2 regions of the Paenibacillus sp. lzh-N1 genome follow, and region 2 is predicted to be linked to the other one. Evidence: riboswitches for the same ligand, from Rfam matches in the RefSeq annotation. Region 2 holds a riboswitch; the other holds the start of a gene.
What was found. Region 2 has a riboswitch for cobalamin ahead of cobJ (precorrin-3B C(17)-methyltransferase). Riboswitches for the same ligand answer to the same signal wherever they lie in the genome.
Positions count from the first base shown of each region.

Region 1: another riboswitch for cobalamin. It lies ahead of C0638_RS08575 (ABC transporter substrate-binding protein); the one in region 2 lies ahead of cobJ (precorrin-3B C(17)-methyltransferase).

Region 1 is NZ_CP025696.1:1,886,572-1,889,992, reverse strand. It holds gene C0638_RS08575 (ABC transporter substrate-binding protein) at 1-1,472, opposite strand, end outside; cobalamin riboswitch at 1,692-1,895, opposite strand; gene C0638_RS08570 (nucleobase:cation symporter-2 family protein) at 2,629-3,421, opposite strand, start outside.
Region 2 is NZ_CP025696.1:2,112,282-2,115,702, forward strand. It holds gene C0638_RS09560 (uroporphyrinogen-III synthase) at 1-242, shown strand, start outside; gene C0638_RS09565 (LOG family protein) at 441-995, shown strand; cobalamin riboswitch at 1,053-1,238, shown strand; gene cobJ (precorrin-3B C(17)-methyltransferase) at 1,547-3,355, shown strand.

The DNA.
Region 1 (3,421 bases), 230 kb from region 2:
AATGACTGCGGCAAGTCTGTATTGATGATATCCAGCGCTTGCAGTGTTACTGCATTACGCTGTGTGGTATCCTTTGCCAACTTCAGGCTGTGAAGAATATTCTCCAGCGGTTTGGAAGCATAACGGCTTACATTAGCTTCACTTGTAGAGGAGTAGAACATGTCCATAAAATACTGCGGTTCCCCTGTATGGGCCGTGAGCATGCTGTACATAGCAAAATCCCAATCGTTTTTGGTCAACGCCTCGTCGATATTTTCCACCTTGCGAATTTTGACCTGGATTCCCTCATTCAGCAACTGGCTCTGAATAACCTCAGCCATGACGGATAGCTCCGGACGCTGAGGGAAGGTCAGCAGCGTAACCTCGAATGGCTTGCCCTGCTTGGACCATGTGCCTTGGGCATCCTTTTGCCAGCCATCCTTCGTCAACAACTGCTCTGCCGTTCCGTTCAATGCTTTGCGCTCAATCTTACCGAAGGGAAGGATACTCGGAAACGGGCTGCTTGCTTCCGTACCGTAGCCCCTCATGACGGCGCTCACAATGGATGCGCGCGGAATCAGACTGTCTACCACCTTACGGTTGGTCGCATCCTTGAACACAGACGATTCCATGTTGTACACAATCATATGGGTACGCAAGGACGGAGCCGACAGCACTTGTAGCTTGTCGTTCTTTTTTAATACCTCTGCGTTATCTACCGGAATATCCGTCGCTACATCCACCTCACCGGATTGCAACGCCATCAGGCGCGAATTACCGTCCGTAATGAATTTCATCGTTGCTTCAGCCAGTCGTGCCTTTTCGCCCCAATATCCGTCATAACGCTCTACGACCAAGGATTGATCCTTGTTAAAGGCTTTGATTTTAAAAGCACCTGTCATTGCAGGGTAGCTCTGCTCATCTTTCATGGATGCCACATCCAGCACGATTGTTGACGGATCAGCCAGATTGGATGCCAGCGCTGCATTCGGCTGGTTTGTCGTGATTTTCAGCGTCAGCGGGCCATTTACATCAATGGACTTCACATCCAGTAAATCCTTCGCCAGGTGACTTTTCTCGATAGAGCGCAGCAAAGATGCTTTTACACTTGCTGCATCCATACTCTTTCCATCATGAAAAGTGACCTTATCCTGCAAGCTGAACGTCCACACGTTAGGACTGTCGTGCTTCCATTCCTTGGCTAGCCAAGCCACAGGCTCCAACTTTTCATTCAAACGAATGAGTGTCTCACCGGCACCGGAACGCATCACATCCCAGCTATTGTCTCCATGCGGATCGACGCCTGACGGTTTCCACGTATACGCCATCACCAGCTTTTTACCTGCTGGAGTCTGTTGTGCAGGCGTATTCTCACCCTTGCCTGAGCTATCCTCCGTCTTCGTGGCTGTGCCGCATCCCGAAGCCATAACTGCCATCAGCAGCAGCAATCCTGTACATATGAACCATGAACGCCTATTACGATTGCCTATCATCCCACATGTCCTCCTCTATCTTGTAAAATATCGTATAAACCTAACGCAAAACGCGAAAAAAGCATTCCCAACCACTTGACCAGCAGTCAGAAATGCTTTCATTATAAAATGTCAAAACTCACCTCAAAGCCAACTCCAAAAACATAGAAGGGATCAGATCGGTTTCAGACATTCCGTATGCAGCACGCCTAACCACCTCCCCAGCATCCCGTGGGTCTGACAGTGATGTCAAAACAGGCAGGTCTCCTGACTCCAGGCTTATCTTTCAGGCCTTCCCGGTTCCTCACAGTTCCAGTGGCTATTCTGAAAGCTCCAGCAGTACCCTGCTGATGCCTGTATACAGTGGCGGGTCCGTGTCGGAATCTACCGAACTTCCCTTTTAAGTGAACACGCTCAACAACTATCTACATCGTCTCAACAAAACCTCGTATATAGAGTTGTCCGGCTCACACCTGTTTTCTTCCTTTATTCCTTTTTATTACGAATTAGGATTATCTTATTTTGTTGCTACTGGCTTGTCAACAAATGCAGCGTAATATTTTAAATTTGAATGATACGATGAGAATCAAGGCTGTGACTATTCATTGCATGCACGCAATTCACGTGCTAAAATTAGGTATAGAGATATCCACCGTATCCGTATACTAAAAAGAGCCTTCGCCGCGCCAACGGCAAAGACTCCTAGGATTTGAAAGGCTGTGGATCACCACGGCGCGCTAAATGCTTAGCTAAACCCACCGTTAGGCGCCTAACCTAATCAAGCGGTGGGTTTTCGCTTGTTCCGAAATTTCCGACGCAGCCAGCGATAAAGTTTACGAATACTAAACACCAGGCTTAGTAACGTAACCATCCAACGCAACACATCGTAGCACGACACAAGTGTGACCATCGGCTTCACCCCCTTTCGGGAAGCTGCGCCATGGTCCGAAAACATCCACCACTATTCAAAATCCATAGTTTAGATTATACCATTCCTCTTCCTACTACTCTAGCAAACTTTTCTAGTAGGTTCTCAATCCTCCATTTTCATACAAGAGGGGGGTTATCAATAACTTCATGTTGCTTAATAAATAACCTGCTCTTGGTAACCCCATGCCAAACAGCCGGAAAAGAGGCTACGTCCTCTTTCCGGCTGTTTTTATCTATTTCCTATTCATCAAACCTTCTGTGGAACCTCCGAGACATTTACGCCTTTGACCGATTCAGCTTGTTTTCTTGCCAAAACGATGTTCAAGACAATTGCCGTAATCGAGCCCGATACAATACCATTTTGCAGCAGCATTTTGGCAAAGCTAGGCAGTTGGTCAAACATTTGCGGCAGAACAGCTGAGCCTAGGCCTACAGCAATACTGCATGCTGCGATCAGCAGATTGCTTTCCTTCCGCAGATCTACTTCTGACAAAATAGACATGCCTGATGCAGCAACCGAGCCAAACATGACGATCATTGCCCCGCCCAGCACAGCGTTAGGAATCACTGTCGTCAAGGCAGCCAGCTTAGGCAGCAAACCGAGAACGACCATGATACCGCCCGCAGCAAAAATAACGTTACGCGATTTGACGCGAGTTAGCGAGATCAGACCCACATTTTGCGAGAAGGCTGTGTAAGGGAACGCATTAAATATACCGCCCAGCATAATCGCAAGTCCCTCCGAACGAAGTCCATTGACGATTTGCTTTTGTTCCACCTTCTGATCAATCGCTTTACCTACTGCCAGATAAACCCCCGTAGACTCGACCATGCTGACAATATTGACGATAATCATCGTGCATACCGCCATAATGCTGAATTCTGGCTTACCAAAATAAAACGGCTGCGCAATACTCACCCATGAAGCATCCGCTACGGGAGCAAAGTGCACCATTCCCATCGCATAGGCGACTACAGTACCTGCGAACAGACCAATAAGTACGGAAATCGAGCGTAAAAAGCCCTTAGCTACTCGATTG
Region 2 (3,421 bases):
CCCAATATGCCAGAGAGCAAAATCGATTTGAGGATTTACTGGAAGCTTTTCGTGAAGATGTAATTGCTGTATCGGTGGGCAAGGTGACCGCACAATCCATTTTGGAAGAAGGGATTGAACGAATCGTGTATCCAACTGAAGAGCGCATGGGTGCGATGATGGTGGAGCTGGGCAAATATTTTGAACATAGTGATTCGGTGCATGGCTGTGGTCTGAAGAGCGTGAACGGTCATTTGAAATGAGCTAGAAATGATAATGCAGTAAGCTAAAATGAACTTATATTTACTAATACAGCGTAAAATAGAGATAAGGGCCTACGAGGTCTTTATCTTTTTTTGTTGGACATGCATCGACAAAGTTTTTTGTTATAGCGAAAATATTTATCTAATATAATGAATAAGTTTCGATGCATGATATTGAGGACAGGAGCTGAGACGTTTATGAATTCTATTTGTGTATTTGCAGGGTCCAGACCTGGACATTCATCGGTATATGTTGAGGCGGCAGGCAAGCTGGGTGAAGCTATGGCTCGCCAGCATATCCGTCTAATTTATGGTGGCTCCAGCAGGGGGCTGATGGGTAAAGTAGCGGATGAACTGCTGGCGGGTGACGGTCAGGTCACCGGCATTATGCCCACCCTGTTATTCGATGCAGAGATCATTCATCAGGGAGTTACCGAGTTTATTGAGGTAGCAAGCATGCATGAACGTAAAGCGGCGATGAGTGAGATGGCTGATGCGTTTATAGCCCTTCCGGGTGGGTTGGGAACCTTTGAGGAGCTGTTCGAGGTATTGTGCTGGGCGCAAATTGGCATACATCGCAAGCCCATTGGGCTGCTGAATGTGAATGGATATTTTGACCCGTTGATAGAAATGGTACGTCATAGCGTGCAGGAAGGGTTTACCGGAGCTGATCATCCAGCACTACTGAGTATCTCTGCGGACCCGGATGAATTGCTGCATATGCTGAAAAATAAGGCAGAGAACTTGAAATAAAGCTTTTTTCGTGCTTGCACAACTGATTGAGGCAAGGTTATGATAAGACCCATAATCAAATAGCGGACAGACAAGGTGCCTTTGCGGTTGAGCAAAGGGTAACAGGGAATCGGGTGCAAGTCCCGAGCGGTCCCGCCACTGTAAGGAAGAGGATTCTTTTAAATGGTCACTCGTACAAAACGGGGAAGACGAAAGAATCCGTTGATGCCAAGCCAGGAGACCTACCTTGATCTGTATGCACCGTTAACCTTCGCGGAGAGGATGGGTGTACGAAATCAGGAAATCAGGCACACGTTGCTTTTTCCATGTTGGTTAGAGGTTTGCGTGGATATGAACGTGCAGCAGCGTTTGAAGCGTAAACAAAACAGATGGAAAACAACGGCAGATTGGAGGAAGACAAGACTGTCCTCTTACGCTGTTTCGTCTGATGAGAGAGATACGTACATAGGAACCCCATCCGGGCAGGATGGGGTTTTTTCGAGTTACAGGATGCCACAAATTATTGAAATAGATAGTATAGCTGCCCTGAAAAGGATGATAGGAGGAGCACGATGAGCCCATTAGGAAAATTGCTGGTGATTGGATTTGGACCAGGAGATATGGAACATATCACAAAACGTGCGTTGGATGCGCTGGCCGAAAGTGAGGTCATTATCGGCTACAATACCTACGTTGATTTGATCCGTCCGTTGTTGAACGGACAGGAGATTGTACGCACAGGGATGACAGAGGAAGTGAGCCGTGCGCAGGAGGCGGTTCGCCAAGCAGAGATGGGCAAGAAGGTAGCCGTCATTTCCAGTGGAGATGCTGGGGTCTATGGCATGGCAGGTCTGGTGTACGAAGTGCTGATGCAAAAAGGCTGGCGTCGCGAGGACGGGGTTGAGGTGGAGGTTGTGCCGGGGATCTCGGCTATTCAATCCTGTGCTTCGTTGTTGGGAGCGCCAGTTATGCATGATGCTTGCACGATCAGTCTGAGTGACCATCTGACCCCGTGGGAAACAATCGTGAAGCGTGTAGAAGCTGCGGCTTCGGCTGATTTTGTGATTGCATTATACAACCCGCGTAGTGGTCGGCGTACCCGCCAGATTGTGGAGACGCAGTCCATTTTGCTTCGTTACCGTGATCCGCAGACTCCGGTTGGGCTGGTGAAGAGTGCTTATCGTGAACGTCAGCAGGTTATTGTGACGACGCTGGAAGATATGCTGAACCATGATATCGGGATGCTGACGACCGTAATCATCGGCAATTCCTCGACGACAGTGTATGACGGCTTAATCGTGACTCCGCGCGGCTATCAGCGTAAATACACGCTGGACGCGACCGAACAGGTGCTTAAACCGCATCAGCGGCTTCGCACGGAAGCGGAGCCGTGGTCGCTGGGCGCGCAAGAGGATCGCGCGCTAGATGCACCGCAGGGAGGCGGAGCTCTGACTGCGCCTACCGGGCCTTCCGCGAGCGGTGCTGCGGTTGCCACGCAGGCACGCCCGCAAGCGATGGCTGCTGTACAGGTGCCGCCTGCGAAGCAAACCGGGGCGACCCCAGCATCGCTGGCAGCAGAGGCGCTCGGTCGTCTTGCTGTTGGCGGCAAGCTGCCAGGCGAAGCCAACGCTCGCTGGAGCGGGCAAGCGCCTACCGCCCAGAGCGCCGTTGGAACGGCAGCAGGGGCCGGAGCAGGAGCTGCGGCTGCGAAGGCGTCAGGCGGCTTTGGCAAGCCTGCGCTGTTTGAGGTGGGGGTTTCCCCTGGCGTGGGAAACAAGAAGTTCACTGCTCGGCAGATGGCACTGCTCGCCGAGGTAGCGGGTGATGATGGCGAGCTGGAATACACGCCAGATCATCAGATCGTGCTGCGCGTGCCGTGCCTAGACCCTGAGGAACTGGTCGGTCGGCTGCGGGATGAACGATTCATTGTCATGCCGCTCGGCGATGTGTTTAAGGTCAAGGCGTGCGACTTCTGCAATATGGAGAAAGATGACGCTGTGCCTGTGGCTGAGCACCTACAGGTTGTACTCGGCGGATTACAGGCACCCAAGGAAACGAGCATTGCTTTGAACGGATGCGGCATGGCCTGCTATGGAGCGGTGCTGGAGGATATCGGAATTGTCTACCGCAAGGGAGGATATGATCTTTTCCTCGGCGGCAAAAAATTTGGCCGTAATGCTCATGCCGCTCAGCCCGTAGCGGAAGGAATTCCGGGTGATCAGATTACGGACATCGTGGAGAATATTATCGCTGAATACAAGGAAAAAGGGCATCCGAACGAGCGTTTTCATAAGTTTTTCAAACGTGTAGGCATCGTTGCGGGTTTCCGGCATGAAGATGCACCGGCAACAGTAGAAGTGAACGCGGTTTGTGGTGATTAATAGGTTGGTAGGCTTGATGAACCGGATACAAGCATATATATAAAATAGGGCGTATGTAGACTATCC